Regions from separate parts of the Nocardioides campestrisoli genome, predicted to be linked through region 2. Evidence: predicted binding sites of a transcription regulator. Region 2 holds the regulator's gene; each other region holds the start of a gene.
What was found. The regulator LexA, encoded in region 2, represses DNA repair genes until DNA is damaged. The targets are predictions, from matches to a motif close to TCGAACANNTGTTCGA.
Positions count from the first base shown of each region.

Region 1 (9,997 bases), 640 kb from region 2:
CAGCAGCACCCCGACCCCGGCCACCCAGCCCTCGGTGAGCAGGGCGACCAGCGCCATCGCCGCGACCGAGGCCGCCTGGCCGAGCGCGCCGGTCACCCAGATCCACCGGCGCACCGGCCGGCTCGCCACCCGCGGGGCCAGCGCCGCCTGCGGCAGCATCGAGCCCGACTCCCGGATCGGCACCAGCAGCCCGAGCAGCACCCCCGGCGCGCCGACCGCGCTGAGCAGCCAGGGCAGCACGGTCTTGGCGTTGACCACCTGGTCGCCGACGTTCTGCAGCGCGTCGGCCGCGACCTGGCGCAGCCCGTTGCTGCCGACGTGCTCGCGCACCTCGGGCCTCAGCGTGCCGGTGGTGTCGCGCCCGCCGGGCGTGCGGACCAGGCGGGCGAACAGGACGTCGGCGCGACTCACGGCACCACCGTAGTGATGGGCGTGGTGGCGCGCCTCAGTCGCCGTGGATGGGCTGGGTCGGCAGCTTGCGGACCCGCGCCCGACGCCGCTTGCGCTCGGGGATCATCGAGCGCATCTCCTCCAGCTTGCCGAAGCAGAGCAGCCGGTCGCCGTCCTCGAGCAGGGTCTTGTTGCGCGGGTTCGGGATCACCTGGGTGCCGCGGTGCAGGGTCAGCACGCTGATGTCGCGGTCGTCGAGCCCGGACTCGCCGAGCTTCTTGCCCACCAGGTCGGCCCCGGGGAGCACCACGATCTCGGCGACGCCGTACCCGGTGGAGACGGTGAGCCGCTGCCGCACGTCGATCTCGGGGAAGGCGACCTGGTTGTCGATGTAGTCGATGATCGCGCCCGCCACGTCCAGCTTGGTCGCGGACTCGATCCCCTCCAGGCCGGGCGAGGAGTTGACCTCCATCACCAGCGGCCCGTCGTCACCCTCGAGCATGTCGACGCCGGCGACCCGCAGCCCCATGATCTGCGCCGAGCGCACCGCCACCCGCTCGTACTCCGGGGAGAGCGAGATCCCCTCGACCGACCCGCCGCGGTGCACGTTGGAGCGGAACTCGTCGCCCTGCGCGCTGCGCCGCATCGCGGCGACGACCCGGTCGCCGACCACGAGGGCGCGGATGTCGCGGCCGCGCGACTCCTTGACGTAGCGCTGGATCAGCACGTTCTGCCGGGTGGACTGGAGGGTCTCGATGATCGCCTCGGCGACCTTGAGCTCGGGCGCCAGGATGACGCCGATCCCCTGGGTGCCCTCGAGCAGCTTGATCACCACCGGCGCCCCGCCGACCTGCTCGATCGCCGGGATCACGTCGGCGCGGTTGCGCACGAACATCGTCGCCGGCATCTCGATGCCGTGCCGGGAGAGGATCTGGGTCGCCCGCAGCTTGTCGCGCGAGTTCGAGATCCCGTACGACGGGTTGGGGGTGTAGACGTCCATCTGCTCGAACTGCCGCACCACGGCGGTGCCGTAGTAGGTGATCGAGTTCCCGATCCTCGGCAGGATCGCGTCGTAGTGCGACAGCGGCTTGCCCCGGAACTGCAGATCGGGCTCGTCGTGTGAGATGTCGATCGCGAAGCGGAGGGTGTCGAGCACCTTGACCGTGTGCCCGCGATCCTGCGCGGCGGTGCGCAGCCGCTGCGTACTGTAGGCGCGTGGCGCCCGGGAGAGGATGGCCAGCTTCAACGTGGATCCTTGAGGAGCAGGTGAGGTGACGAGCGCGAGTACCGCGGACGGGGCTCATTCAAACACCGACCCCCGTCAGCCCATCGTCGCCGGGTGGCGTGAGTGGGTGAGCCTGCCGGACGCGGACGTCCCCTGGCTCAAGGCCAAGCTCGACACCGGTGCCCGTACGTCGTCCGTGCACGCCTTCGACCTCACCGAGCTCGAGCGTGACGGACAGGCGTGGGTCCGGTTCTCGCTGCACCCGTGGCAGCGCTCCACCGACGACGCCGTGGTGGTCGAGTGCCCGATCCACGACCGTCGCTCGGTGCGCAGCTCCTCGGGCCACACCGAGGAGCGGCTGGTGGTGCTGATGGACCTCACCCTGGTCGGCCGCCGGATCACCTGCGAGATGACGCTGAGCCGCCGCGACGAGATGGGCTTCCGGATGCTGATCGGGCGCGAGGCGCTGCGCCAGGGGTTCCTCGTCGACCCCGCGCGCTCCTACCTGGGCGGGCGGCCCAAGCGCGGGACCCGGCGGAAGAACCGGGGACGACCGGCAGGGAGCGGCACGTGAAGCGCGTCGCGCGGGACTCGTTCGCCATCGGCCAGGTCCGGATCCGGCCCGGCAGCGCCCGGGAGCTCGAGCTGCCGGTCACCCGGCTGGTCACCGGCGCCGACGTGAGCCTGCCCGTCCGGGTGCTGCACGGCCGGGAGGACGGCCCCACGGTCTGGATCAACGCCGCCACCCACGGCGACGAGCTGGTCGGCGTGGAGGTCGTACGCCGGGTGCTCGCCGGCCTCTCCGCCAAGACGCTGCGCGGCACGCTGATCGCCGTCCCGGTGGTCAACGTGCTCGGGGTGATGACCGGGGACCGCTACCTGCCCGACCGACGCGACCTCAACCGGTCGTTCCCCGGCTCGCCGCGCGGCTCGCTGGCCTCGCGGATCGCCCACCTGATGATGACCGAGGTGGTCGCCAAGTGCTCGGTCGGCATCGACCTGCACACCGGCTCGGACCGGCGGACCAATCTGCCCCAGGTGCGCGCCGACCTCGACGACCCGGTCACCCGCGAGCTGGCGGAGGCGTTCGGTGCCCCGGTGATGCTGCACGCCAAGCTGCGCGACGGGTCGCTGCGGCACGCCGCCGGCCAGGTGGGTGCCACCGTCCTGCTGTACGAGGGCGGGGAGGCGTGGCGGTTCGACGAGTGGGCGATCGCCGCCGGCGTCGACGGCGTACGCCGGGTGCTCGGCCGGCTCGGGATGATCGACGAGGACGCCTCCGGCGGCTTCACTCCTGCTGACGGCGCCGGGGCCGCGGCGGGTGGCGGGGACACTTGTGGCGAGGACCCCCTGGTCAACGTCGAGTGCCGGGAGAGCACCTGGGTGCGGGCCCGGCACACCGGCTTCCTGCACCTCGACGTGACCCTCGGCCAGCGGGTCGAGGAGGGCGACCGGCTCGGGCACCTGTCCAACTCCTTCGGGCGGACGCTGCGGGTGATCCGGGCGCGCCGCGGCGGCATCGTGATCGGTCGGACCGAGGCGCCGCTGGTCAACTCCGGGGACGCCGTCGTGCACATCGCCACGCCTGCCTGAGTCGGGGGCGCCGGAGGGGTGTGCCCGACGGCGTCCGAGCCCTAGGCTGACGCATGGCCATCGCACGCTTCCCGACCATCGTCCTGGACTGCCCCGACCCCGACGCCCTCGCCTCGTTCTACGCCGCGCTGCTGGACTGGGAGATCCATCCGGACGAGGACGGGGGCTGGATCGACGTCCGTGCCGACTACGGGCAGAGCCTCTCCTTCCAGGGGGTGGCGAACTACGTGCCGCCGGTCTGGCCGGGGCAGGAGCAGCCCCAGCAGATGCACCTCGACGTGGTGGTCGACGACCTCGACACCGCGGAGAGCGCGGTCCTCGGGCTGGGCGCGACCAAGCACGAGCACCAGCCGGGCGAGAGCTTCCGGGTCCTCCTCGACCCGGCGGGGCACCCGTTCTGCCTCTGCCTGAGCTGACAGACGGGCTGCCCAGTCGGGAGCCATCCGGGCGGCACCTGGGCGGCACCTGGGCGTAGGTCTACGTCCGTCGGTGGTAGCGCAGGGACCCGTCGGGGTGCTGGGTGGTGGTGAAGGCGGGGTCGTGGGCACGTTGGTGGTGCCAGGGACACAGGAAGAGCAGGTCGTCCAGGTCCGTATTGCCGCCGTGGCCCCAGGGATCACGCCCGTGGTGGGCCTCGCACCAGGTCGAGGGGACCGAGCAGCCCTCGGCCCCGCAGACCCGCTGGGTCAACGTCTTCGCGGTCCGCTGGCTGTCGGTGAAGAACCGCGACGCCCGACCCTGGTCCAGCACCTGCGACTTCGCGCCCAGGACCACGGGGATGATCTGCGCCTGGCAGGCCAGCCTTCTGACCTGTCCCGCCGAGAGGGTGGTGACGTCCTCGCCGTTGCTGAGGATCGACCCCGTGCCGAGCCCGCTGCGTAGGGCTTCCAGGCTCATGGTGACCAGCACTCGGGTCGCCGACCCGCCGTGCGCCGGGACCCTGCTGGGGTCGGCGGCTTCGAGGAATGCGCAGAAGGCCTGCCCGTGCAACCGCTCCTGGGGCAACCGCAGACCCGTCGCGGGATCCCGGTGAGGAAACGCCCCCAGACCGGTGGCGGCACCGGTGTCCTTGCCGTCGTCCTGCTTCGGCGAGGTCCACGCCTCCAGATACGTCTTCAACCGCGCCGCCATCTGGTCCGGGATCCGCGCGGCCACGTCGGTGGCGCCGTCGCCCCGCTTGCGGAACGTCAACCGGGTGGCCGCGTTCGCCCGCCGCTCGGCCCGCTCCAGGACTTTGCGTTCGTGCTCCTCACAGGTGGCCGGGGCGACCACCGCCAGGATCTTCGCACCGAGTGCTTCCAGCTGGGCGGGGGTGAACACACCCGCGCACTCCACCAGGTGTGCTTCCGCGCGGGCGAGCACGTCGTCGGGGACCTCCTCACCCGGGAGCGGGTCGATCACCAACGCCTCCAGCGCCTTCACGATCACCCTGGCTTGGGGCAGGTTCACCGACCCGTCCTCCAACCCGGCACCCACCAGCCGCCACCGCGAGTCGAGTGCCTCAGCGAGCTTCTCCGCGGCCCGCGCGGACCCGTACCCGCACCGGGTCCGGCCCGCCACCCAGGTCGCCGCCGACTTCGCCCCATCACCCTGCGCCACCCCACCGGGCGCACCGAGGATGCCCAGCACCCGCATCCGCAGCCGCTCCAGCTGGTCGACTTGACGCGACAACCCCAGCAGCACCTCCCGCTGCTCACCCTCCGAGAGGAACGAGGGGTCCGCGCCCTTGGCGCAGTCCAGCGCCTCGTCCACCAGCCCGACCGCGCGTGCGATCGGATGCCCCACACCCGCCTGCTCCCACATCCCAAGGACCCCCGTCCCGACCTACCGAAGACCCCCGATGAGTCCCCGACAGACCCCAGTCAACCGGGCACCACTGACAAGACAGACCCCCAGCAGCACCCATTCCCACACTGTGGACACATGTTCGAAAAAGGGCAGACTGACCACTTCGCTACGCTCCCCAGATGGACCGCTCGATCGCTGCCTGGCGCCTCCGGACGCAGCACCTGAGCGCGCCGCACGCCGGGTCCGCGCTGGACGTCGTACGCCATCTCCTGGGCGTGCAGGCGGAGAACCCGAGCCAGTCGGCCTGGGCAGTGGCGACCCGCACCCAGGCACCTGACCCAGCCGACTTGGCCGGCCTGCTCGCGTCCGGTGACGTGCTGCGTACGCACGTGCTCCGCTCGACCTGGCACTACGTGGCGCGCGAGGACCTCGACCCGCTGCTCGCGCTGATGTCCCCGCGACTGCGCGACCTTCCCGGCGGGCAGCTGCGACGCGACCTCGGTTTCACTCCCGCCGAGATCGACCGGCTGGGCCAGGTGGTGGTGGAGACCGTGCGCGCGGCACCACACCGGACGCGATCGGAGATCGCCGCCGCGATGCACGAGCAGGTGCCCGACCTAGCCCCGCGTGCCACGGGCCGGATGACCGGCCTGCTGCTGGCAGGCCTGGAGATGGACCGCCGGATCTGCAGCGGGACACCGCGCGAGGCCGGCGCCGGAAAGGACCCGGAGCACACCTATGCCGCCTGGGAGGACCGGATCGGTTCCCGGGTCGAGCTCGACGAGGAGGGCCTGAACGAGGCGGTGGCGCGGCTGGCCTGGCGCTACCTGGTCGGGCACGGGCCTGCGACCGCCAAGGACCTCGCCTACTGGGCCACGCTCACGCCGGGACAGGCCACGCGTGGGATCGCCGCAGTCCGCGACCGGCTCTCCTCCTTCGAGCACGACGGGCGGACCTTCTGGCACCCCATCGACCACGATCCCCCGCCCGACCCAGCCGCCGCAGAGCCCCGGGGTCACCTGCTCCAGGTACTCGACGAGATGTACCGCGGCTACCAGGACTCCCGCTGGGTGCTCGACCCGGACGGCCTGGTGCCGCGCGGCCGGGAGACCGCGATCGGCATGGCGCTCGTGGCCGGTCAGCTCGTGGCCGGGATGAAGCGCACCCTGGAGGCCGAGCGGGTCCGCTTCGACCTCACACCGCACCGCGCGCTGTCGGCGCACGAGCTCTGCGCCATCGACGAGGCCGCCACCCGGTATGGCGCCTACCTGGGCAGGACACCCGTGGTGCGGGTCACGGGATGAGAGGAGTCAGGTGAGGCGAGTCGTGCGGCTCACGTGTGCGAGAGCGCCTCCGGGGCGTCCGGCAGCTCGAAGCCGCCCTCGTCGACGTAGCACCAGAACCACTCCTCGCCCGGCTCGTAGGAGCGGATCACCGGGTGCTGGGTCTCGGTGTAGTGCGCGGTGGCGTGCCTGCCCGGGGAGGAGTCGCAGCAGCCGATGTGTCCGCAGTCCTGGCACATCCGCAGCTGGACCCACTGGGTGCCGTCGCGCAGGCACTCCAGGCAGCCGTCGCCCGACGGCGCGGCGGCGAAGGTGAGCTGGGTGGCGTGGACACAGGGATCGGCCATGTCTTCGAGTGTGCGCTCGCGTCGGTGGCGGTGTCGAGGGCCGGGAGCCGGCTACTCGAACGGCCGCCACTCCTCCGGCGGGTCCTCGCCGGTGCGGCCGTCGACCGCCTCCCGGAGCAGGTCGGCGTGCCCGGTGTGCCGGCCGTACTCCTCGACCAGGTCGAAGAGCAGGCGGCGCAGGCTCGCCGGGGTCCCGTCGGGCCCGGTGACGGCACACGGGTGGTCGAGGCCGCCCGCATCGAGCGCCTCGCCGACCCGCTGCCGCGCCCGTCGTACGGCGTCGTCGTAGCGCCGGTAGAGCTCGGCGGCAGCGTCCGAGCCGGCCGAGGTGAAGTCCCAGTCGGGGTGCTCCTCCCAGTCGGCGGAGGCCCAGGGCTCCCCCGGCGAGGTGCCGGCCAGCTTGCTGGTGAACATGTGGTCCTCGACCAGCGCGAGGTGCTTGAGCAAACCGCCCAGGGTGAGCGCCGAGGACGGGAGGGCGACGCGCAGCCCGGCCTCGTCGAGCCCGTCGGCCTTCCAGCGGAAGGTCGCGCGCAGCCGCTCCAGCGAGCCGAGCAGGTGCTCGGCCTCGGTGCCCGCGAGCGGCGGCTCCCACGGGGGCTGCGGTTCGAGCGACGGGGTCGCGGCGTCCTCCATCTCCCGGACGCTAGCCCTAGGCTCCCGTCATGGGTACCCCCCAGCTGTCGCGTCGCGACGCCCGGCGGATCGCCGTCCGGGCGCAGCTGCTGAGCGCGGACCGGCCTGAGACGGTGCTCGACACGGTGCGGCACCTCGGCTTCCTGCAGGCGGACCCGACCGAGGCCGTGGCCCGCAACGCCGACCTGGTGCTCTGGTCACGGCTCGGTTCCGGCTACGACCGCCGCGAGCTGGAGGAGGCGGTCGGCACCGGGCAGCTCGTCGAGCTCGACATGCGGTTGCGGCCCGCCGAGGACGTCGCGCTCTACCGCGCGGAGATGGCCGCCTGGCCGGGACCGGGCCCGCTCAAGGAGTGGCAGGTGCGGACCCTCGGCTGGCTCGAGGCCAACGACGCCTGCCGCCGCGACATCCTGGAGAAGCTGTACGACGAGGGTCCGCTGCCGGCGAGCGCCCTCCCGGACACGACGGCGGTGCCGTGGGAGTCGAGCGGGTGGACCAACGACCGCAACGTGCGCAGGCTGCTCGACCTGATGGCTGCCCGCGGCGAGGTGGCGGCGGCCGGTCGGGAGGGCCGGGTCAAGCTCTGGGACCTGGCCGAGCGGGTCTACCCCGACGTCCCGGTGGTCCCGCTGCCCGAGGCGCTGGCCGAGCGCGACCGGCGGCGGCTGCGCGGGCTCGGCATCGCCCGGGCGAAGAGCCCCAAGATGCCCGGCGAGCCGGACCACGTCGGCGAGGCCGGCGTCCTGGCCACCGTCGACGAGGTGCCGGGCAGCTGGCGGGTGGACCCGGCGTATCTCGACGACGGGACGACGTTCCGCGGCCGCACCGCGCTGCTCTCACCGCTGGACCGGCTCGTCTTCGACCGGCGGCGGATCGCGGAGCTGTTCGGGTTCGACTACCAGCTGGAGATGTACAAGCCGGCGGCGAAGCGGCGCTGGGGCTACTGGGCGATGCCGGTGCTGCACGGCGACCGGCTGGTCGGCAAGGTCGACGCCGTCGCCGACCGGGAGTCGGGCGTGCTGCGGGTGCACACGGTGCACGAGGACGAGCCGTTCAGCAAGGCGCTGACCGGCTCCGTCGACCGGGAGCTGCGGGATCTCGCCGGCTGGCTCGACCTGGAGCTGGAACGCGGATGAGGGACGTCCTTGCGCGGCGTACTCCCCTCACCCGCGTCGCAGGCCCTAGTCTCCGGCCATGACCACGCACCCGGACGCGCCGGCCGCACCCCAGACCCGGCAGCGCCCGGGGTGGCGGGTGTTCGTCCTCTCCGCGACGTTGATGGTCGCCGGGATCGTGATCGCGTTCGCCAGCTTCACCTATGCCGGGTGGTGGTGGAACGGGGGCGGCGCCGAGGTGCCGCGGGACGGGAGCAGCCACGAGGTGGCCGTCTTCGAGCCGGGGAGCGACTACGCGCTGTGGAGCGAGCAGTGGCTGATCGACCCGGAGTGCGAGATCGTCGACGCCACCGGCAACGCGGTGGAGCTGCGGGCCGTGCCGCCCTCGGAGCGGACCACGGTCGAGATGCAGGGCGTCGGCGATCCCGAAGTCTCGTTCGTCTTCACCGCCCCGGAGACCGACACGATGACCGTCACCTGTGCCGCGATCGAGTCCAACCCGGTCGTGGCCGTCGAGGTGGGCCCGGCCCCGATCGGCCTCTACGTCGCCCTGATGAACTGGGGTCCGGGCTTGCTGGGCGTGGGTCTGTGGCTGGCGGGCGTGGCGGTGCTCATCTACGGCGCCTGGCACCACGTGCCGACGCGGCGGCAGGACGCCTGACGCCTCGGCCCGTCTCCGGGGAACACCCGACCGGCTCGCGAGGTTGTCCTCGCATGCGGATCGAGATCTGGAGCGACGTCGTCTGTCCTTGGTGCTACATCGGCAAGCGGCGGATGGAGACCGCGCTGGCCGACTTCGGCCACGCCGACGAGGTCGAGGTCGTGTGGCGCTCCTTCCAGCTGGACCCCACCGCCCCGCGTACCGGCGGTGAGCGCTCGGCCGAGATGCTCGCCGTCAAGTACGGCATGAGCCCCGAGCAGGTGCAGCAGGCGCAGGCACAGATCACCGAGACGGCCGCCGCCGAGGGGCTGGAGTACCGCCTCGACGAGACCCGGCACGTCAACACGGTCGACGCGCACCGGGTCATCCACCTGGCGCTCGCCGAGGGCGGCCCCGAGCTGCAGGGACGGGTGAAGGAGGCGCTCCTGAAGGCGTACTTCACCGAGGCCCGCAACGTCGCCGACCCCGCCGTGCTGCGTGAGGTGGCAGTGGACGCCGGGCTCGATGCCGACCGGGTCGACGCGGTGCTCGCCTCCGACGAGTTCACCGCCGAGGTCTCGGCGGACATCGAGCAGGCGCGCCGCTACGGCGCCACCGGCGTCCCCTTCTTCGTGATCGACCAGAAGTACGGCGTCTCCGGCGCCCAGCCCGCCGCCGCGCTCGCGGAGGTTCTCACCAAGGCGTGGGAGGAGTCGCGGCCGAGCCTGAGCATGGTGGACGGCGGAGGCGACGTGTGTGGGCCGGAGGGTTGTACGCCGTAGTTGGGGCGAGCCTCGGGGCGCGTGAGGCCACAGTCGGGTCTTCCACGAGGACGGCACAGGGCTGCGTCACTTCGCCGCGAGCCGGACGCCCGGACCTGTAGCCCGCCCGGATCTGCCGCGACCGTTGAGCCTCTGCACGTCTGGCGTGCAGCACGTTCGATGGACTGGGGGCGTACGGCGCCCAGACGAGGGTAGGTA
Region 1 is NZ_CP061768.1:4,007,333-4,017,329, forward strand. It holds gene H8838_RS18885 (MFS transporter) at 1-411, opposite strand, end outside; gene rimK (30S ribosomal protein S6--L-glutamate ligase) at 446-1,636, opposite strand; gene H8838_RS18895 (ATP-dependent zinc protease family protein) at 1,662-2,189, shown strand; gene H8838_RS18900 (succinylglutamate desuccinylase/aspartoacylase family protein) at 2,186-3,208, shown strand; gene H8838_RS18905 (VOC family protein) at 3,262-3,624, shown strand; gene H8838_RS18910 (HNH endonuclease signature motif containing protein) at 3,686-4,993, opposite strand; gene H8838_RS18915 (winged helix DNA-binding domain-containing protein) at 5,176-6,300, shown strand; gene H8838_RS18920 (UBP-type zinc finger domain-containing protein) at 6,330-6,626, opposite strand; gene H8838_RS18925 (DinB family protein) at 6,678-7,262, opposite strand; gene H8838_RS18930 (DNA glycosylase AlkZ-like family protein) at 7,292-8,398, shown strand; gene H8838_RS18935 (hypothetical protein) at 8,457-9,038, shown strand; gene H8838_RS18940 (DsbA family oxidoreductase) at 9,092-9,799, shown strand.
Region 1: a site for LexA is predicted at 5,124-5,139, ahead of H8838_RS18910 (HNH endonuclease signature motif containing protein). Genes of this name have one in related genera too.

Region 2 (9,997 bases):
CGTCGAGGACGGGCATCCGGATGTCCCGCCTCTATGCCGTCGAGGACGGGTATCCGGATGTCCATCAGGCACACGTCGGGGCGCAGCTGGCGTACCTCCTGGACGCCCGGGCGGCCCACGCAGCTGGGCTGGGCCCAACGGTGGGGCTGGCGGCTGAGCGTCTCCGCGACGCTCGTCATGTGCCTCGGTCAGTTCATCGTCTACTGGCTCGGCGCCGTCGACGGCGGCTACCTGGTGGTGCTGCTCGCGTTGCTGGTCGGGATCGTCGGCAGGGTGCTGCTGGGAGTCGGGCTGGTCCGGGCACGGTTCCGTCCGCGGCACGCCGCGTGGGTGCTCCTGCTCGAACTGCGGCTGATGATCGCACTGCCCTCGGTGTCGAAGACCACTCGGTGAAGCACGCAGCTTCACGTCAGCATTCTCGCGAAAACCACGCCGAGGGATTCGCCCATAGCCAAAGCTGGGTGCGTGAGTGACTACAAGCGATGGACCCGGGCTACACCGACTGCCGCCGAGGAAGCCGAACTGCTCATCGTTGATGAATTGGCCGCGGAGTTGCGGGCCGAGATCCAACGGAGGGCCGCGGAGTTGGCGACGCTTCACGTCCATGGAGCTTCCAGTCAGGCCATTCAGAGCGTCTTCAGCACTCTGCTGAAAGATCGACTCGGCTTCGGCGAAGAGGTCGTACTCACTCCACAGACCGGACTGGTGACACGGGCGCGACCCGACTTCTTCTTTCGTCTAGAGGACGAGCGGGGCATTGTGGCCGAGGTGGAGCGCGGTGGGACCACCACCAACAACCACGACCTCAAAGACCTCTGGAAGGCGCACGTGGCGCCTGACGCTCACCATCTGTTTCTCATCGTTCCGAACAACAACTGGCGCGCCGATGGGACCGCTCGAGAGAAACCATTCCCGTTGGTGGCGCGCCGCCTCGGAGCCTTCTTTGGCGATCCGCGCCGAGAGATTGACGTCTTGAGCGTCCACGTCTTCGGCTATTGACGCCACACACCCGGCGATCTCCCCGAGAACCGACAACGGAGCCCCTGAGGATTTTCCTCAGGGGCTCCGTTGCAGCGTCTATTCAGGCTGTCGCGCTACCGATCCATCACGAGCAGCCCGAGGTGCTCCCGCAGCCCTCGCACACGTAGCACGAGCCGGCCGGACGCATCTTGGTCCCACACGTCATGCAGAGCGGGCTGTCGACCGCGGTCCCGGTGAGCTTCTCGAACAGCTCGGCGGAGGTGTGCGCCTCGCCGGTGGTCGGCTTGGCGGGGACCTCGCGGGCCTCGGCGCCGTGGGTGTCCTTGGTCTCGACGTCCTGCAGCGAGGAGGTGGCCTCGACAGGCTCGGACGCGGGGGCGTCGGTCTTCAGGGCCTCGGCCTCGCTGATCTCGACGATCGGCTCGTAGGAGCCGGTCTCGAGGTGGCGCTGACGCTCGTCGGCGGAGTAGATGCCGAGCATCGAGCGGTCCTCGAAGGACATGTAGTCCAGCGCCAGGCGGCGGAAGATGTAGTCCATGATCGACTGCGCCATCCGCACGTCCGGGTCGTCGGTGAGGCCGGCGGGCTCGAAGCGCAGGTTGGTGAACTTCGAGACGTAGGTCTCCAGCGGGACGCCGTACTGCAGGCCGATCGACACGGCGATCGAGAAGGCGTCCATCACGCCGGCCAGGGTCGAGCCCTGCTTGCCGAGCTTGAGGAAGACCTCGCCGAGCTCGCCGTCGTCGTGCGCACCCGAGGTCATGTAGCCCTCGGCGCCACCGACGGTGAACGACGTGGTCCGGGAGACGCGCGACTTCGGCAGGCGCTTGCGGGTGGGGGCGTAGACGACCTTCTCCACCACGGTCGGCTCGACCGCGGCGACGGCGGCCTTGGCGTTCGAGTCGGTGCCCTTGTTCTCGCCCTTGCCGCCCGACAGCGGCTGGCCGACCTTGCAGTTGTCGCGGTAGACGGCCGTGGCCTTGAGCCCCAGCTTCCACGACTGCAGGTAGATGTCGGAGATCTCCTCGACCGTGGCGGTCTCGGGCAGGTTCACCGTCTTGGAGATGGCGCCCGAGAGGAACGGCTGGCAGGCCGCCATCATCCGCACGTGGCCCATCGGGGCCAGCGCACGCGCACCCATCGCGGTGTCGTAGACCTCGTAGTGCTCCTGCTTGAGGCCCGGCGCGTCGATCACGTGACCGTGCTCGGCGATGTAGGCGACGATCGCCTCGACCTGCTCCGGCTGGTAGCCCAGCTTCTTCAGCGACCGCGGCACGGTCTGGTTGACGATCTGCATCGAGCCGCCGCCGACGAGCTTCTTGAACTTCACCAGGGAGAAGTCGGGCTCGATGCCGGTGGTGTCGCAGTCCATCATGAAGCCGATGGTGCCGGTGGGCGCGAGCACCGAGGCCTGCGCGTTGCGGAAGCCGTTCTTCTCGCCCAGCTTGATCACGTCGGCCCACGCCTTGGTCGCCAGCTTGTGCACCCGGCCGTCCTCGGTGTGCAGCACCCGCACCTGGTCGTTGGCCGACTGGTGCTTGCGCATGACCCGCTTGTGGGCGTCGGCGTTGCGCTGGTAGCCGGCGTACGGGCCGACGATCGCGGCGAGCTCGGCCGAGCGCTTGTACGACGTACCGGTCATCAGGCTGGTGATCGTCGCGGCCATCGAGCGGCCACCCTCGGAGTCGTAGCCCAGGCCCATCGCCATCAGCAGGGCGCCGAGGTTGGCGTAGCCGATGCCGAGCTGGCGGTAGTCGACGGTGGTCTTGCCGATCGACTCGGTCGGGAAGTCGGCGAAGCAGATGGAGATGTCCATCGCGGTGATGATGAACTCCACCGCCTTCGCGAACAGCTCGGCGTCGAAGGTGTCGTCGTCCTTGAGGAACTTCAGCAGGTTGAGCGACGCCAGGTTGCACGAGGAGTTGTCGAGCGACATGTACTCCGAGCACGGGTTGGACGCGGTGATCCGGCCCGTCTCGGGGTTGGTGTGCCAGTCGTTGATCGTGTCGTCGTACTGCAGACCCGGGTCGGCGCACTCCCAGGCGGCCTTGCTGATCTTGGCGAACAGCTCGCGGGCGTCGACGGTCTCGATGACCTCGCCGGTGTCGCGGGCGCGCAGCCCGAACTCACGGCCGTCCTCGACCGCGCGCATGAACTCGTCGCTGACCCGCACCGAGTTGTTGGCGTTCTGGTACTGCACGGAGGTGATGTCCTTGCCGCCCAGGTCCATGTCGAACCCGGCGTCGCGCAGGGCGCGGATCTTGTCCTCCTCGCGCGCCTTGGTCTCGACGAACTCGACGATGTCGGGGTGGTCGACGTCCAGGACGACCATCTTGGCCGCACGACGCGTGGCGCCGCCCGACTTGATGGTGCCCGCGGAGGCGTCCGCGCCGCGCATGAAGGAGACCGGACCGGAGGCGGTGCCACCCGAGGAGAGCAGCTCCTTGGAGGAGCGGATGCGGGAGAGGTTGAGGCCGGCGCCAGAGCCGCCCTTGAAGATGAACCCCTCCTCCTTGTACCAGTTGAGGATCGAGTCCATCGAGTCGTCGACGCTGAGGATGAAGCACGCGGACACCTGCTGGGGAGAGGAGGTGCCGACGTTGAACCAGACCGGGGAGTTGAAGGAGAAGTACTGGTTGACGAGCAGCCAGGTGAGCTCGTGCTCGAAGATCTCCGCGTCCTCGTCGGCCGCGAAGTAGCCGTGCTCCTTGCCCGCCTTGGTGTAGGTGTGCACCACGCGGTCGATCAGCTGCTTGAGGCTCCACTCACGCGCGTCGGTGCCGACCGCGCCACGGAAGTACTTCGTGGTGACGATGGTCGACGCGTTGACGCTCCAGAAGTCGGGGAACTCCACTCCGCGCTGCTCGAAGACGGTCTCGCCGGTCTTCCAGTTGGTCTGGACGACGTCGCGTCGCTCCCAGTTGATCGCGTCGTAGGGGTGCGTGCCCGCCGTGCTGAAGACGCGCTGCATCTTCAGACCCCCCTTGTTCACCGTCTTCGTCATGCGGATCTCCTCAGTCCTGGCTTCGTTGCGTCGGTCTGGCGCGTGTTCGGTCTTGCTGGTCGTACGTCGTACGTCGTGCTCTGGGTGTTGCTGGGTGCTCCTGGGGTGGAGCGCCCGGCACGCAGCTTCCCCACTACGTGCCGGGCGGATCGTGGGCCTATCCCGTCGGGACGGGCAGCGGGCGCTCTGCGCGCAGCATGGCGATCTCCGCCTCGAAGTCCTCCGCGCTCTCGAAGGCGCGGTAGACGGAGGCGAACCGCAGGTAGGCGACCTCGTCGAGCTCGCGCAGCGGGGCCAGGATCGCCAGGCCCACCTCGTGGGCCGGCACCTCGGCGACCCCCTCGCTGCGCAGGGCGTCCTCGACGGCCTGGCCGAGGCAGGCGAGCTGGTCCTCGGTGACCGGACGACCCTTGCACGCCTTGCGCACGCCGTGGATCGCCTTGTCGCGGGTGAAGGGCTCGGTGGCGCCGGAGCGCTTGAGGACCAGCAGCTGCATCTGCTCGACGGTGCTGAACCGCTTGCCACAGCTCTGGCAGGTACGCCGGCGGCGGATCTGGCCGCCGTCGTCGGAGACCCGGGAGTCGAGGACCCGCGTGTCGGTGTGCCGGCAGTGCGGACAGTGCATGGGGTCTCCCTCCCTGGGTGAAGTCCGGGCACGCTGAAGAACACCCTGCTAAGGGTTCAACGCCTGTGGACGAGTGTCTGATTCCTGTGGATGAAACGGTTCTCGCTGTGGGGTCCGGGGAAGTCTCTGTGGACTAGATGTGGAGAACCACAACGGTGTAAGTACTAGATGTAGTGGTAACCGTACGTCGCCGACACCACGGGTGCAAGCCGAACGGCCCAACACGCCGAGGCTGTTTTTCACCACCTCCGCTCCCCCGGCAAAGCCGCAGGTCAGGGGCGTGGCGGGCGACCGAAGCGCTCTGGACCACCGTCGCGACGCACCTGTCACAATGAGGAGGTGGCGACCGGGAAGCGTGCTGGAGCGAGGCGAGCGGCGCCCAGGCGTTCCGGCCCCTCGGTCAACACCAGCATCGCCGCGCTGGCAGCGGGGATCACCGCCTGCGTAGTCGCCTGGGGATACCTCGTCTACACGGCCATCGACTTCGGCACCTCCGCCCGGAGCGGGAGCTCGACCGGATGGGCGCTGCTGGCACTGGCCTCGCTCGGCGCGATGGCGTGCCTCTTCGTCGGGCTCCTGCTCGCCTCCCGGCTCAGCGCAGCGCTGGGGCTGGCGCGCAACCCCGCGCAGGGCGGGGACGAGGACACCGAGGAGCCCACACCCGGCCCCCAGCCGCCGCCCCGGAAGCCCGGCGGACGACGCGCCGCCCGCTGACCAGAGACGAAGAGGCGGGGCCCGCAGGCCCCGCCTCTCCTCTTCCCCGCTCCGCCGGCCGGGGTCGAGTCGACCGGCGGAAGCTATTCAGTTGTGGGTCTGTGAGATGAGCGATCCGGGCGTCAGCCCTCGAGCGGGACGCGGAGCTCCTGGCCCAGCATCACCACGCTCGAGTCGAGCGCGTTGAGCTGCTCGATCTCGTTCATCACCGCGCGCACGTCGCCGTCGTCGGCGATCTCGGCCGCGATCCCCCACAGGGTGTCGCCCTCGTCGACCATGACGACCTGCGTCGCGGGCGCGACGCCCTCCTTGTCGGTCGCCACCGAGACGGCGCCGAAGACGACGCCGGCGACCAGCACGGCGACCAGCGAGGTGAGGAAGACGACCAGACGACCGCGGCGGGTGAGCCGCACGGAGCCCTGTTGGCGACGAGCCTCAGGCCGCACCGCGCCGCGCTGGACGGGCACGGCGGGCGCCGGACCGCAGGCGGCCGGGCGCAGCTCGTGCACCGTCGCGAGGCGGACGGGGTGCTCGAGGGTCATGGTGCTCATCTGGGACCTCCTGGGGAAGTGGCGGTCAGCCGGTGGATCGCTGTCGACCTGATGTCTAGTCGCGACCTCCGACAGTCCTGCTGGGAGCGACTGGCGGGATGGTCTCGATCAGACGTTCGATCGAACACATGTGCGACGTTAGAGCACCTGTTCGAACGAATCAAGCATCTGGGCGAACAACTGTTCGAAGGGCGTGTCGCACCGACACCGGCTACGCGGGGCCCCCGGCCATGACACAGGGGATGTCACCAGTTTGAGGCATGCGGGCCGTTGGTCCCGCGCATAGCGTCCTGCACATGCGCGATCTCCTGACCACCCCCATGGAGACCATCGAGGCCGACCTCGCGGCCTTCCATGCCGCGGTGTCGAAGTCCCCGGTCTTTACGACCAGCGACGAGCCGGACGCCACGGTCTACTGGTCCCACCTGCCGCTGGCCGCGTGCAACGTGATCGCCACGGCGCGGATCGCCTCCGCCGACGTGCCCACGCGGGTCCCCGAGCTGCTGGAGCCGTTCCGGCAGCGTGGCCTGCCGTTCCAGTGGGTGACCACCCCGGAGACCACCACCCCGGCCTTGGAGGCGACGCTGGCCCAGGCCGGGCTGACGCCGCACCAGGCGCCGGCGATGCACGTCAACCTCGAGCACCCGATCGACCCGCTGACTCCCGAGCACGTCTACATCGACGTGGCCTGGCCCGACCACACCGAGCCCGCCGCCGCGACGATCTTCGCCGGTCTCGGCCTCTCGGCCTCGGCCAGCGCGAGCCACCTCGGCTTCCTGGACACGCTCGACCCGGCCGACCACCAGTTCTTCGTGGCTCGCAGCATGTTCACCGGCGAGCCGCAGGGGGCCGGCAGCTCCCACCGTCGCGACGGCAGCGTCATGTTCGGGAACGTGACGACGCTGGCCCAGGCCCGCGGGCGCGGGATCGAGCACGCGCTCACCGGCACGATGATGAACCGGGCCCGGGAGACCGGTGCCGGCACGGCCACCGTGATCGGCACCGACTCGACGTACCAGGCGCTGGTGGCACTGGGCTTCCGCACCGGCTTCGAGCTGGTCACCTGGGGCTGGACGCCGGAGGACTGACGACACGCGGTCTTCGAACACCTGTTTGAAGTAGGCCTGCTGGAGCACTACGGTGAGGGCACGAGCCCGCACCACCCCCAGGAGGCACCAGGATGGCGAAGACGCGCGAGACCAGCGGCAAGGTCGTGCCGATGCCGGACGGTCCTCCGGACGCCACCGGGCTGACCCCGCGCCAGCAGCGCATCCTCTCCACCATCAAGGACTCCTTCGAGCAGCGCGGCTACCCGCCGAGCATGCGCGAGATCGGCCAGGCGGTCGGGCTGACCAGCTCGAGCAGCGTCGCGCACCAGCTCAAGGTGCTGGAGGAGAAGGGCTACCTCAAGCGCGACCCCAACCGGCCCCGCGCCCTCGAGGTCTTCCTGCCCGAGATGATGGCCGCCCGGCGGGCGATGGGCAACGCCGACGAGGCGAGCGTGGACCCCACGGGGATCGGCGACTCGATGCCCGCCGCGCAGTACGTCCCCGTCGTGGGCCGGATCGCCGCGGGCGGGCCGATCCTCGCCGAGGAGCGGGTCGAGGACGTCTTCCCGCTGCCCAAGCAGCTGGTCGGCGACGGCACCCTGTTCCTGCTCGAGGTCTCGGGCGACTCGATGATCGATGCGGCCATCTGCCACGGCGACTACGTGGTGATCCGCCAGCAGCCGGAGGCCGCCAACGGAGAGATCGTCGCGGCGATGATCGACGGCGAGGCCACGGTCAAGACCTTCCAGCGCAAGGACGGCCAGGTCTGGCTGCTCCCCCACAACGACGCCTACGAGCCGATCGACGGCACGCACGCCACGATCCTGGGCAAGGTCACGGCGGTCCTGCGCCGGATGTGAGGGTCGTCGCTCGTGTAGCCTCACCGGCGATGCGCCGAAGCCGACGAGACCAGCACGACCGCGGGCGCGGGTCCCGCGGAGAGCCACCGGCGCCCCCGGCACCCGAGCTCTTCCGGACCCGGCCCGACGACCGGTTCAAGCTGACCGCCGACGCCTCCACCCTGGTCCGCGACCTCGGTGAGCGGAGCGCCGAGACGGGCTGGCTCTCCCCGCTCGGCTACAACCTGACCATCAGCCACAGCCACCGGTTCGTCTGGTACCGGGTGGCCAAGGTGGCCACCCGCACGGTCCGGCACCACTTCGCCGCGCACTCGGTGACGATGGACGTCGACCACGCCATGCGGATCCACTACCCGACGTCGACGTTCTCGGACTACTTCAAGTTCGCCTTCGTCCGGGACCCGCTGGACCGGTTCGTCTCCGCGTGGCACGACAAGGTCGTCAACCACAACTACTTCCGGTTCGACGCCGCGACGTACAAGCGGATGCAGGACGTCGTGGAGTTCGCGCGGTGGGTGAGCACCCAGGACCTGGCCGCGGTGCCCGGCACCGACCAGCACCTGGCCCTGCAGACCAGGCTCGTCGACCTCAGCCAGGTGGACTTCGTCGGGCGGCTGGAGTCCTTCGACCGGGACTTCGCCGAGGTCTGCGAGCAGGTGGGCGCCCCCGCGGTGCCGGCGAACCCGCAGAACCAGACCGCCGCCCCCGGACAGCGCCGGGAGGCCTCGGCCGAGCTGGAGAAGTGGGTGCGCCGGATGTACCGGCGCGACTACCAGATCCTCGGCTACTGAGCCGAGGCCGCGAGCCGGCTCAGCGCCTTGCGCACCACCTGCGGGTCCGTCGTCGTCCACATCGGCGGCAGGCTCGCCTTGAGGAAACCGCCGTAGCGAGCCGTCGCGAGCCGGGAGTCCAGGATGGCGACCACCCCACGGTCCGACGTGGTGCGGATCAGTCGCCCGGCACCCTGGGCCAGCAGCAGCGCCGCGTGCGTGGCGGCCACCTGCATGAACCCGTTGCCACCGGCCCGGTCCGCCGCGCGCTGCCGGGCCGACATCAGCGGGTCGTCGGGCCGCGGGAACGGGATCCGGTCGATCAGCACCAGCTGACAGGTGTCGCCCGGCACGTCGAGGCCCTGCCACAGGCTCAGCGTCCCGAACAGGCAGGTGTGCGGGTCCTCGACGAACTGCCGGGAGAGCTCGGGGAGCTGAGCCTCCCCCTGGACCAGCGTGGTCAGGTGCGGCAGCCGCTCGCGCACCACCTCGGCCGCGGCCTCCGCCGCCCGCCGGGAGGAGAAGAGACCCAGCGCGCGACCCCCCGCCGCGTCGACCAGGTCGACGATCTCGTCCAGGTGCGCGGGGCCGAGCCCGTCCCGTCCCGGCGGGGGAAGCTGTCGCGCCAGGTAGAGGATGCCCTGGCGGCCGTAGTCGAACGGCGAGCCGACGTCGAGACCGCGCCACGGCAGGGCCTTGTCGTCGGCGGCCTGGGGCGCCCCGGTGTCGATCCGCTCCGAGGGCTTGAGCCCCACGCTGCCGGCCACCGAGCTGAAGTCGCCGCCGAGCATCAGGGTGGCGGAGGTGAAGACCACCGTCTTGTCGGTGAGCAGCCGATCGCGCATCTGCGCCCACACCTGCAGCGGCGCCACCGCCAACCGGGCGGGCATCCGCTCCCGGGCCTCGTTGAGCCACAGCACGTCGGCGTCGCTGCCCGCGGCCATCCGCTCGGCGGTGACGAAGACCTCCTGGGCCAGCCCCTTGGCCTGGGTTCGGGCGGCGTCCGCGTCCTTGGCGGCCTTGTCCTCCTTGCCGAACGCCGAGACCACCGCGCGTGCGGCGTCCCGGACCAGCACGAGGGCGTCGCTGAGCTGCTCGCTCGCGGAGTCGATCCGCCCGCCGGGGGTCATCGCCAGCGCGTCGGCGAGCGCCTCGGCAGCGTCGGCCAGGTCATCGGCCGGGTGGGAGGTGCTGGTCTGGTCCTCGACGAAGCGGGAGGCCCGGCGGGCCGCCCGCTCGACGTCGGCGACGCTCAGCTCGTCGGTGGCCGCCTGCGTGACCCGCGCGGTCAGCTCGTGCGCCTCGTCGATGACCACCACGTCGTACTCCGGGATCATCGGCACCCCCTCGATCGCGTCGATCGCGAGCAGCGAGTGGTTGGTGACGATCAGGTGGGACTGGGCCGCCTTCTCCTTGGCCCGCTCCGCGAAGCACTCCTGGGCG
Region 2 is NZ_CP061768.1:3,362,345-3,372,341, forward strand. It holds gene H8838_RS20040 (response regulator) at 1-16, opposite strand, end outside; gene H8838_RS15785 (hypothetical protein) at 58-393, shown strand; gene H8838_RS15790 (hypothetical protein) at 466-999, shown strand; gene H8838_RS15795 (vitamin B12-dependent ribonucleotide reductase) at 1,106-3,985, opposite strand; gene nrdR (transcriptional regulator NrdR) at 4,143-4,610, opposite strand; gene H8838_RS15805 (hypothetical protein) at 4,950-5,324, shown strand; gene H8838_RS15810 (LysM peptidoglycan-binding domain-containing protein) at 5,447-5,875, opposite strand; gene H8838_RS15815 (GNAT family N-acetyltransferase) at 6,172-6,963, shown strand; gene lexA (transcriptional repressor LexA) at 7,056-7,784, shown strand; gene H8838_RS15825 (sulfotransferase family 2 domain-containing protein) at 7,814-8,575, shown strand; gene H8838_RS15830 (ATP-dependent DNA helicase) at 8,569-9,997, opposite strand, start outside.

Region 3 (9,997 bases), 1.7 Mb from region 2:
CGCGGGCGTGCGCAACGTGCTCGCCCTGCGCGGCGACCCGCCCACCGGCCCCGGGACGGCGTGGGTCCAGACCGAGGGCGGTCTGCGCTACGCCAGCGAGCTCGTGGCGCAGGTCCGCGCCGAGCACGAGGACCTGTGCGTCGGCGTGGCCGCGTTCCCCGAGGGGCACCGCGACGCGGAGAGCCTCGAGGCCGACGCGCGGGTGCTCCGCGCCAAGTACGACGCGGGCGCGGAGTTCGCCGTCACGGACATGGTGCTGCGCGCCTCGGACTACTTCGGTCTCGTGCAGCGCGCCCGTGACCTGGGCGTCGACTTCCCGATCATCCCCGGCATCATGCCGATCCTGAACCTCGCCTCCATGCGACGGATGGTGGAGATGTCGGGTCGGGACATGCCGGCGGAGGTGGAGGAGCGGATCCGCCCGCTCGCCGACGACCCGGCCGCGGTCCGCGCCGAAGGGGTCCGGATCGCCACCGAGCTGTGCGAGGAGCTGCTCGCCGGCGGGGCGCCCGGCCTGCACTTCTACACGCTGAACCGGTCGCGGGCGACGCGGGAGATCTGGGAGGCCCTGAGCCTGCGGGTCTGACCCAGCGTCAGGCCTGCGTCTGGCCCTGCGTCTGGCCTGCGTCAGGCCCGGCCGATCGCCTGCGCCACGAGCGCGGCGGAGAGCCCCACGAAGGGGATCCCCGAGCCGGGGGTCGCGTGCGAGCCGGCTGCGTAGACACCGGGCACCGGTGTCGTCGGGCCCAGGCGGCGGCGGACGGTGCCGCGGCCATGCCACCGCACGCCGAGCGGCGAGCCGCCCCACTGCGCGCTCAGCTGGGCCGGGGTGCGCTCCACCCGCTCCACCACGCACGCGCGGACGTCGAGACCGCGCCGCGCCATCGTCTCCAGCACGTCCTCGGACGTCCTGCCCCGGTACGCCACCGTCCAGGACGCCCCACCGTCGGGGGCGGTCCCGCCCGGGTGCACCGAGAGGTCGGGTGCCCCGTGCAGCACCACCTCGCAGTCGAGCGTGGGCACCTCGCCGCGCAGTCCGAGGTGCACCAGGGACGGCGGGGTGGTGCTCCGGGTCCGGCGCACGTGCCTGGCCAGGGTCGGGAGCCTGGTCGGGTCGACGGCGCACACCACGGCGTCGGCGTCCAGCTCCCCGGCGGAGGTGGAGAGTGCCGCGGCCCGTCCGGAGCGGACCACCACGTCGTGCGCGGAGGTGCCGGTGAGCACCTCGACCTTGCGGGTGGCCAGCCGTCGGGCCAGGGCCTCCCCGACCTGGGCCATCCCCCCGGGGACGGTCCAGGCGCCGAACTTCTGCTCCACGTAGGAGACGGTGCCGAGCCAGGCCGGGACGCGGGCCGGGTCGTGGCCGTCGACGGTGAAGGGGTGGGCGGCGACCTGCTGGAGCCGCTGCTCGCCCAGCGCCTCGCGCAGGCGCGAGCGCAGGGTCTGCCGGCTGGCCAGCCGCCGGACGGCGCCGGGGTCGGCCAGGCCCGGGTCCCAGGGCCGCTCGAGGTAGTCGCGGCGCAGCAGCTCCCAGTCCTGGCCCAGGGCGTCGACGTACGACGTCCAGCGGTCGCCGAGGCCGGGGGCCAGCTCCTCGAAGGCTGATCGCTGGGCCGCTCGCGACCCCGCGGGAAGCCGCAGCGTGCTGCCGTCGGCGAAGCGGTGCTCACGGATCGCCGCGAGCGGGACGAGCTCGAGCTCGCGCTCCAGCGGACGCCCCGACTTGCGGAACAGGTCCCGGAGCACGGCGGGCAGCAGCGTCTTGGTGGGGCCGGCGTCCCAGGTGTGGTCGCCGGCGCGGACCGTGCCGAGGGCGCCGCCGAGGTCCGCGGACCGCTCGACCAGGACCACCTCGTGACCGAGCTTGGCGAGCCTGGCCGCGCTGGCCATGCCGCCGAGACCGCCTCCGACCACCACGACGCGCATGGGTGGGAGGCTAGCTCTCCGGGTGCGCCGACCGTGCGTCAGCCCGGGCCTGGGCCGTGACCACCTGGGCCAGGGACTCCGGGTCGCGGCCCACCACGGTGGTGCCGTCCGCGGCCGTGAGGATCGGTCGCTGGATCGCCCGGGGGTGGGTGGCGAGCGCGACCAGCCACTCGTGCCGGTGCTCGGGGTCCCGGGGGAGGTCCAGGCCGTCCTCGCGGGCCTCCTTCGGGCGGGCCAGGTCCCACGGCTCGACGCCGAGCCTGGTCACCACCTCTCCGAGCTCCTCGGGGGTGGGCGGCTGCTCCAGGTAGCGGCGCACGATGTAGCCGACGCCGGCCTCGTCGAGCGTCGCCGCCGCCGTCCGGCACTTGCTGCAGGCGGGGTTGAGCCAGATCTCCATCAGTCGACCTCGATCTCCCGGGCACCGGTCATCGCGACCAGCTCCTCGTAGGTGGTGGAGTAGACGGCGGAGGGGTGGCCCGCGGCCGCCCAGAGCGTGTCGTGGCGGCGCATCCAGGTGTCCACGAAGGTGGGTACCGGGGCCGGGTGGCCCAGCGGCGAGACGCCGCCGATCACCTGGCCCGTGTGCCGCCGGACGAAGTCGGGGGTGGCGCGGACCAGGCGGGGCACGCCGATCCGGGCGGCGGTGGCGTCCACGTCGACCCGGTGCGCGCCGGAGGTCAGGACGAGGACGGGCTCGCCGTCGGCGTCGAAGAGCAGGCTGTTGGCGATCGCTCCCACCACGCAGCCCAGGGCGGCCGCGGCGAGTGCTGCGGTGTGGGCCGAGTCGGGGAGCACGACCACCTCGCCGGTACCGTTGCGCCGCGCGTGCTCGTCGCGGAACGCCGTGATCGATGCGTGCTCGGTCGCCATGGTGCGACCCTAGCCACGTGCCCTGCCCGACGCCGACCTGCGGGTGGGGCGAAGTCATCGACCTGCCAGGTCACGACCCCAGGAGTCCCATGACCGTCCGCCCGCTCTCGGTGATCCTCGCCACCCGTGTCGCACTCGCCCTGGTGGTGGTGGCGGGGGTGACCACCGTGCTGACCTGGTGGCGTGAGCAGGACCTGCTCAACTCGTGGGCCGAGGGCAACGCCGGCGCCCGGCGGATCCTGCGCGACGGCGGCCTGGAGGCGGTCGAGGCGAGCCTGGCGGTGCCGGCCTTCGTGCCGGTGGCGGTGACCTCGTTCGTCGTCTTCACGATGCTGGTGGGCGTGCTGCTCGCGTTCTTCGTGGAGGGTTTCGAGTGGGCCCGGATCTCCCTGGCGGTGATCGCCCTGTTCGGCGTCTTCCTGGCAGTGGTGTGCGTGGCCAGCGGCATCCCGACGCTGTTCGTGGTGATGGCGGTGCTGATCGTCGTGCTCTGCCTGGCCCTGCTGGTGCTCCTGTTCCACAAGGACACCCACCGCTTCGTCCGGGAGTCCTGAGCCTCCTCCCCGCCTCCGTCCGTCCCGGTGCCGTGTCCGGCCGGGGCGGCGTGAGCCTGCCCGGACGAGGGGGCGAGGGAGTCCGCAGCAGGCGCCGTCCTCGTTCTTGACCCGCTGTCGGGGGGCGGGTGTACCTTGGTCTCGTTCGAACAAATGTTCGAAGCGACCTCGGTGGCAGCGGCTCGATCCCATTGTCACCGAGGTCGGCGGTGGGGTCGAGCGATGCTTCTGAGGAGGAGCCATGCGGCGGTACGACGATCCCGTGGAGGTGCGGAGGGGCCCGGTGCCCGGACCCGGTCCGGAAGGGCCGGAGCAGTTCCTGTGGCGGGGCCGGCTGTGGAAGGTGCGGGCCGTGGTGGCCCACTGGGTGGAGACGGCCCCGTGGTGGCAGTCCGTCGGTGCCGTGGCGGTCCGGGGCGAGGCCGTCCCGACGCGCGAGCAGGACGACCTCCTGGTGGAGCGGGAGGTCTGGCGGGTGGAGGCAGGCCGAGGCGCTGCGCCGGGTGCTGCCGGTGCCGGCGTCTTCGACCTCTCCTTCGACGGAAGCAGCGGTCGGTGGCAGCTCGTCGGGTGCGTGGACTGATGACGGACAGGACCGAGGCAACCAACCCCTACCTGCTGCCCGCGACCACCCACTCCTACCTGGCGCGCGCCGCGGAGTCCCTGCAGGAGGCGATGACCTCGCGAGACGTCCCGGGACGCTACGCCTGCGCCCATGTCGCGGCGCTCCAGTCCGCTGCCGCCCTGCTGGCGGCCCGGGCGCACCCGGCGCCCGGGGCGCGCCGCCGGCAGAAGAACGCCTGGGTGCTGCTGGCCGAGGTGGCGCCCGAGCTGACCGAGTGGGCGACCTTCTTCGCGGCGGGTGCGGGCAAGCGTGCCGCGGCCCAGGCCGGCTCCTCCCGGGCGGTGAGCGAGCGGGAGGCCGACGACCTGGTCCGGGACGCGGACCGGTTCCTGGCCGTCGTCGAGTCGGCGCTCGGCCTGATGCCGCACACCAGCAGCCCGGGTCGGCTGCTGGCCATGACGGGACCGGGTGGTCGGACCGGTGTCGCCTGATCCCTTCACCCATCTGCACGTGGCCTCGGGCTACTCCCTCCAGTACGGAGCGTCGCATCCCGAGGCCCTGGTAGAACGCGCCGCCGAGCACGGGATGGACCTCCTCGCGCTCACGGACCGGGACGGCACGTACGGGGCGGTGAAGTTCGCCAAGGCGTGCGCCTCGGCCGGCCTCAGCCCGGTGCTGGGCGTGGACCTCGCCGTGGCCCCAGGATCCTGGGACCCGGCGTCCTGGGACTCCGGGTCCTGGGAGCAGGGTGCGCCGCCCCGTGGCCCGCGTCGGCGCACCCCGGTCCGTGGTGGCGCGTTCCGGGAGGAGCACCACCCCCGGGTCACCCTGCTGGCTCAGGGGCGCTCCGGGTGGCGCAGCCTGTGCCGCCTCGTCTCGGCCGTCCACCTCGCCGGCGAGCGGGGCCGTCCGGTGGCCACCCGGGCGCTGCTCGCTCCTCACCTCGCCGAGGGCGACGTGCTGGTCCTGCTCGGGCCGGGCTCCGAGCTGGGCGCGATGGTGACCCGGCGCCGCGACGACCTCGCGCACGCCGTGGTGGAGTCCTGGCGTGAGCTGGTGCCCCGGCAGAACCTGCTCGTCGAGCTGGTCTCCCACCGCCTCGGGGGCTCGGCGCACGGCTGGGGGCCGGGGTCCACCCCGCACGCGGCCCGGATGGCCTCCCTCTCCCGGGAGATGGGGCTGGGTGCGGTCCTCACGAACGCGGTGCGCTACGCCGACCGCCGCGACGCCCCGACCGTGGACGTCCTGGACGCCTCGCGCCGGCTGGTGCCGCTGGACCCCCGGCACGTCGACCGGGGCAACGCGGAGGGGTTCCTCAAGTCCGGTCGGCAGATGCGCGAGATCGCCGACGACGTCTGTCGGCTGGCCGGGCTGGGGGAGCGCGAGGTCGACCGGCTGCTGGCCGGCACCCGGGCCGTGGCCGAGCGGTGTGCCCTGGACCCTCGCGCGGACCTCGGGATCGGGGAGGTGCACTTCCCCGAGCTGGAGGTGACGGGTGGCCTCGGCGTGCCGGTGGCCCGGCTGGCGGGCGAGTCCCAGGCGGACGCGATCCTGCGCGGGCGGTGCGAGGCGGGCATCGGGGCCCGCTACGGCAACGCCCCACGGCAGCGGATCTGGAAGCGGCTCGACGACGAGCTCCGGGTCATCGCCTCGCTCGGCTACGCCTCCTACTTCCTCACCGTCGGCGACGTCACCGACCTGGTCCGCGAGATGGGGGTGCGGTGCGCTGCCCGGGGCTCGGGCGCCGGCAGCCTGGTCAACTACCTGCTCGGCATCTCGGGAGTGGACCCGCTGCGGCACGACCTGCTGATGGAGCGTTTCCTCTCCCCGCTGCGGCAGTCGCTGCCGGACATCGACATCGACGTCGAGTCGGCCCGCCGCCTGGAGGTCTACGAGGCGATCCTGGACCGGTACGGGGCGGAGCGGTGCGTCTGCGTCTCGATGATGGAGACCTACCGGGTCCGGCACGCGGTCAGGGACGTGGGCGCCGCGCTGGGGATGCCGCCGGGCGAGGTCGACGCGATGGCCAAGGCGTTCCCGCACGTGCGTGCCCGGGATGCCCGGCTGGCCCTGCGGGACCTGCCCGAGCTGCGGGCCAGCGGTCTGGGGGAGGAGCGGCTGGACCTCTTCTTCGGCCTGGTCGAGCGGCTCGACGGCCTGCCTCGGCACATCGCGGTGCACCCCTGCGGCGTGCTGCTCTCCGACACCACGCTGCTCGACCGCACGCCGGTAGAGGCCAGCCACGGTGGGTTCCCGATGAGCCAGTTCGACAAGGACGACGTGGAGGACCTGGGCCTGCTCAAGCTAGACGTGCTGGGCATCAGGATGCAGTCGGCGATGGCCCACGCGGTGGGCGAGATCGCCCGGGTCGACGGGGTCGAGCTGGACCTCGACGACCGGGAGCAGGTCCCCTTCGAGGACCCCCGGACCTTCGACCTGGTCAGCTCGGCGCGGACCCTGGGCGTCTTCCAGATCGAGTCCCCGGGGCAGCGGGAGCTGGTGGGCAAGTCGGGGATCGAGTCGCTGGAGGAGATCATCACCGACATCTCGCTCTTCCGGCCGGGGCCGGTCAAGAGCGACATGATCACCCCGTACCTGGAGGTGAAGCAGGGCTGGCGATCGCCCACCTACCTGCACCCGGACCTGGTGCCGATCCTCTCCTCCACCCATGGCGTGGTCGTCTTCCACGAGCAGGTCATCGAGATCATCTCCTGCTTCGCCGGGGTCTCCTTCGCCGAGGCCGACGAGAAGCGCAGGGCGCTGGGCGACGTCGAGGGGATGGCGTCGACCAAGGAGTGGTTCTGCCCGCGGGCGGCGGCCCGGGGCTACTCCGAGGACGTGGTCGCCCGGGTCTGGAAGGTCCTGGAGGCCTTCGCCTCCTTCGGGTTCTGCAAGGCCCACGCCGCGGCGTTCGCCCTGCCCACCTTCCAGTCCGCCTGGCTCAAGGCGCACTGGCCGGCCCACTTCCTCGCCGGCGTGCTCACCCACGACCCGGGGATGTATCCCAAGCGGTTCATCCTCGACGACGCCCGGCAGTTCGGCATCGGGATCCGGGGGCTGGACGTGAACCGTTCCGGTCCCGCCTACACCGTGGAGCCGTCCCCGCAGGACCCGGCCGGCTACGCGATCCGGCTGGCGCTGAGCGAGGTGAAGGGGATCAGCGAGGTCGAGACCGCCCGCATCGTCGCGGCCCGGCCGTTCTCCTCGCTGACCGACCTCTGGCACCGCGCCGCGGTCTCCCGGCCCGTGGCCGAGAGGCTGGTGCTGGCCGGAGCCTTCGACGAGCTCCATCGGATCACCGACGCCGGACAGGACGTGCGCTCGCACGGACGGCCGACCAGGCGCGACCTGCTGCTGCAGGTGGCCGACCTCGACCGGCACGCCCGGGTCTCCCAGCGCTCGGGGCGCGGGCGAGGACTCGCCGCACGCTCGGCACCCGACCGCGCGGCCAGCCGGGTCGCGGGGGCGGCCACCCGCAACAGCAGTGACCCACTGACCCGGACGGGAGTGTGGCAGCAGGCCTCCGCCCAGTCCCGGGTCGTGCGGACGGCACCGGTGGAGTCGGTCCAGCTGGCCCTCTCGCTGGGCGATGAGCCCGGCGCGGACCAGGCCTCCGGGCTCCCGGAGCTGACCCCCGCCGAGCGGGTGGCCGCCGAGCTGGAGATCCTCGGGCTGGACGTCAGCCGGCACGTCGTCGACGACTACGCCGGACTGCTCGAGGCGCTGGGAGTGACCCGCAGCCAGGACCTCCTGGCCCGTCGCAGCCGGTCGGAGATCTGGGTGGCGGGGGTCAAGGTCGCCACCCAGACCCCTCCCGTGCGATCGGGGCGCCGGGTGATCTTCCTGACCCTCGACGACGCCACCGGACCGGTGGACGCGACGTTCTTCGAGGACGCCCAGAGCTCCTACGCCTCGACGGTCTTCGGGTCCTGGCTGCTGCTGGTCCGGGGCGAGCTGCGGCGGACCGGCCGGCGCGGGGTCTCGGTGCGCGCCACCGGCGCCTGGTCGTTGCCTGCTCTGCTCCCGCTCTGGGAGTCGGCGGGCTCGCCGGAGGAAGGGCTCGCCCGTGTGCGGGCCGTGCTGGACCAGCGCCCGGAGACCGGAGACCAGCCCGAGCACCGCCGGGTGCTGGTGCACAGCAGCGGCTTCCAGATGTCGCCCTACGCCGACATCAAGCCGGCCGGCGAGGAGGCCTCGAGCGCCGGGGCGCTCAGCCGGGCCCTGGGCGCAGGACCCCAGGTCCCCTCCCGTGCCTTGTGGCACCGGAGCCCCGGGAGTCCGGGATGACCGTGGAAGGGCACGCCCTAGGGTGTGTCCCATGCCAGCGAACGAGCGGCCCGAGGAACGATCCAGCGACCGACCCAGCGAGCGCCGCAGTGCTGCGCGCCGCTCGGTGGTCTGGGATGCGCTGCAGCCGGTCTTCGCCGGCGCGGACGGGCTGGAGGTCCTCGACATCGGGGGCGGGACCGGCGGTTTCGCGGTCCGGGTCGCCGAGCTCGGTCACCGGGTCACGGTGGTCGACCCCAGCCCCGACGCGCTCGCTGCCCTGGATCGGCGGGCCCGCGAGCGGGAGGTCTCCGTCACCGGCCGCCAGGGTGAGCTCTCGTCCCTGGTGGAGACCTTCGGCTCCGCCAGCGCCGACGTGGTGCTCTGCCACGGGGTGCTGGAGGTCGTGGAGGACTCCTCCGCGGCGCTCTCGGTCCTCGCCGAGGTGCTTCGCCCCGGAGGCACGCTCAGCCTGCTGGTCGCCCAGCGGCACGCCGCGGTGGTGGCCCGGGCGATGGCAGGCCACTTCCAGCAGGCCCGCGACCTGCTGGACGAGGCCGGGCAGGGCCGCGGAGGACGTCGCTTCACCTACGACGAGCTGCTCGCCCTCCTCGGCTCCGCCGGGTTCGGACCCACGCAGGTGCAAGCCGTCCGGGTCTTCGCCGACCTGGTTCCGGGATCGCTGCTCGACCTCGAGCCGGGGGCCACGGCCGCCCTGGTCGAGCTGGAGCGAGCAGTGGCCGGGCGCCCGGAGTACCGGCCGCTCGCCACGCAGCTGCACGCCCTGGCGTCGCGCTGACCCGACCCCCCTGGGGGTGTCCCGGTGACGGGGCGGTCGGCAACCCCGATCCTGCACGTGGACATGGACGCGTTCTACGCCTCCGTGGCAGTGCGGGACCGGCCGGAGCTGGCACGGGTGCCGGTGATCGTGGGTGGGGGGAGCCGAGGCGTGGTGCTCTCGGCCAACTACCTCGCCCGTCGGTACGGGGTGCGGTCTGCCCTGCCGATGACGCGGGCACGGCGGATGTGCCCGGACGCCGTGGTGATCGCCCCGGACTTCGACACCTTCGCCCGGGTCTCGGCCGCGGTGATGGAGAACTTCCGCAGCGTCACCCCGCTGGTCGAGGTGGTCTCCCTGGACGAGGCGTTCCTCGACGTCTCCGGAGCGGCCCGTCGTCTGGGGACGCCGCGTGAGATCGCGGAGCGGCTGCGCGCCCGGATCCACGACGAGCAGCGCATCACCTGCTCGGTGGGGATCGCGGCCACGCCGGTGGTGGCCAAGCTGGCCAGCCGGGCGGCGAAGCCGGACGGTGTGCTCGTGGTCGCCCCCGAGGAGGTCGTCTCCTTCCTGCACCCGCTCGACGTGGGTGAGCTGTGGGGGGTGGGGGAGAAGACCCAGGCGCTGCTGCACCGGCTGGGGCTGCACACCGTGGCTGACCTGGCGCACACCCCGGTCCGGACCCTGCAGCGGGCGCTGGGGCCTCGCCTCGGCGCCCACCTCCACGAGATGGCGTGGGGGGTGGACCGGCGGGAGGTGGTGGCCCGCCGCGGCCCGGACGAGCCCGACCGCTCGATGGGGGCGGACGAGACCTTCGCCCGGGACACCGACGACCGGGAGCAGGTGCTGCGCGAGCTGCTGCGGCTCTCGGCGCGGGTGACCGGGCGGATGAGGACCGCGGGAGTGGCCGGCCGGACGGTGACGCTGCGGGTGAGGTTCGCGGACTTCACCACGATCACCAGGTCCCGGACGCTGCCGGAGGCCACGGACGTCACCGTCGAGGTCTACCGGACGGCCGTGCGGCTCTTCGACGCG
Region 3 is NZ_CP061768.1:1,702,836-1,712,832, forward strand. It holds gene metF (methylenetetrahydrofolate reductase [NAD(P)H]) at 1-586, shown strand, start outside; gene H8838_RS08190 (phytoene desaturase family protein) at 628-1,926, opposite strand; gene H8838_RS08195 (ArsC/Spx/MgsR family protein) at 1,937-2,326, opposite strand; gene H8838_RS08200 (YbaK/EbsC family protein) at 2,326-2,799, opposite strand; gene H8838_RS08205 (hypothetical protein) at 2,889-3,353, shown strand; gene H8838_RS08210 (DUF6504 family protein) at 3,595-3,936, shown strand; gene H8838_RS08215 (SAV_6107 family HEPN domain-containing protein) at 3,936-4,409, shown strand; gene H8838_RS08220 (DNA polymerase III subunit alpha) at 4,399-8,205, shown strand; gene H8838_RS08225 (class I SAM-dependent methyltransferase) at 8,237-8,983, shown strand; gene dinB (DNA polymerase IV) at 9,008-9,997, shown strand, end outside.
Region 3: a site for LexA is predicted at 3,499-3,514, ahead of H8838_RS08210 (DUF6504 family protein). Genes of this name have one in related genera too.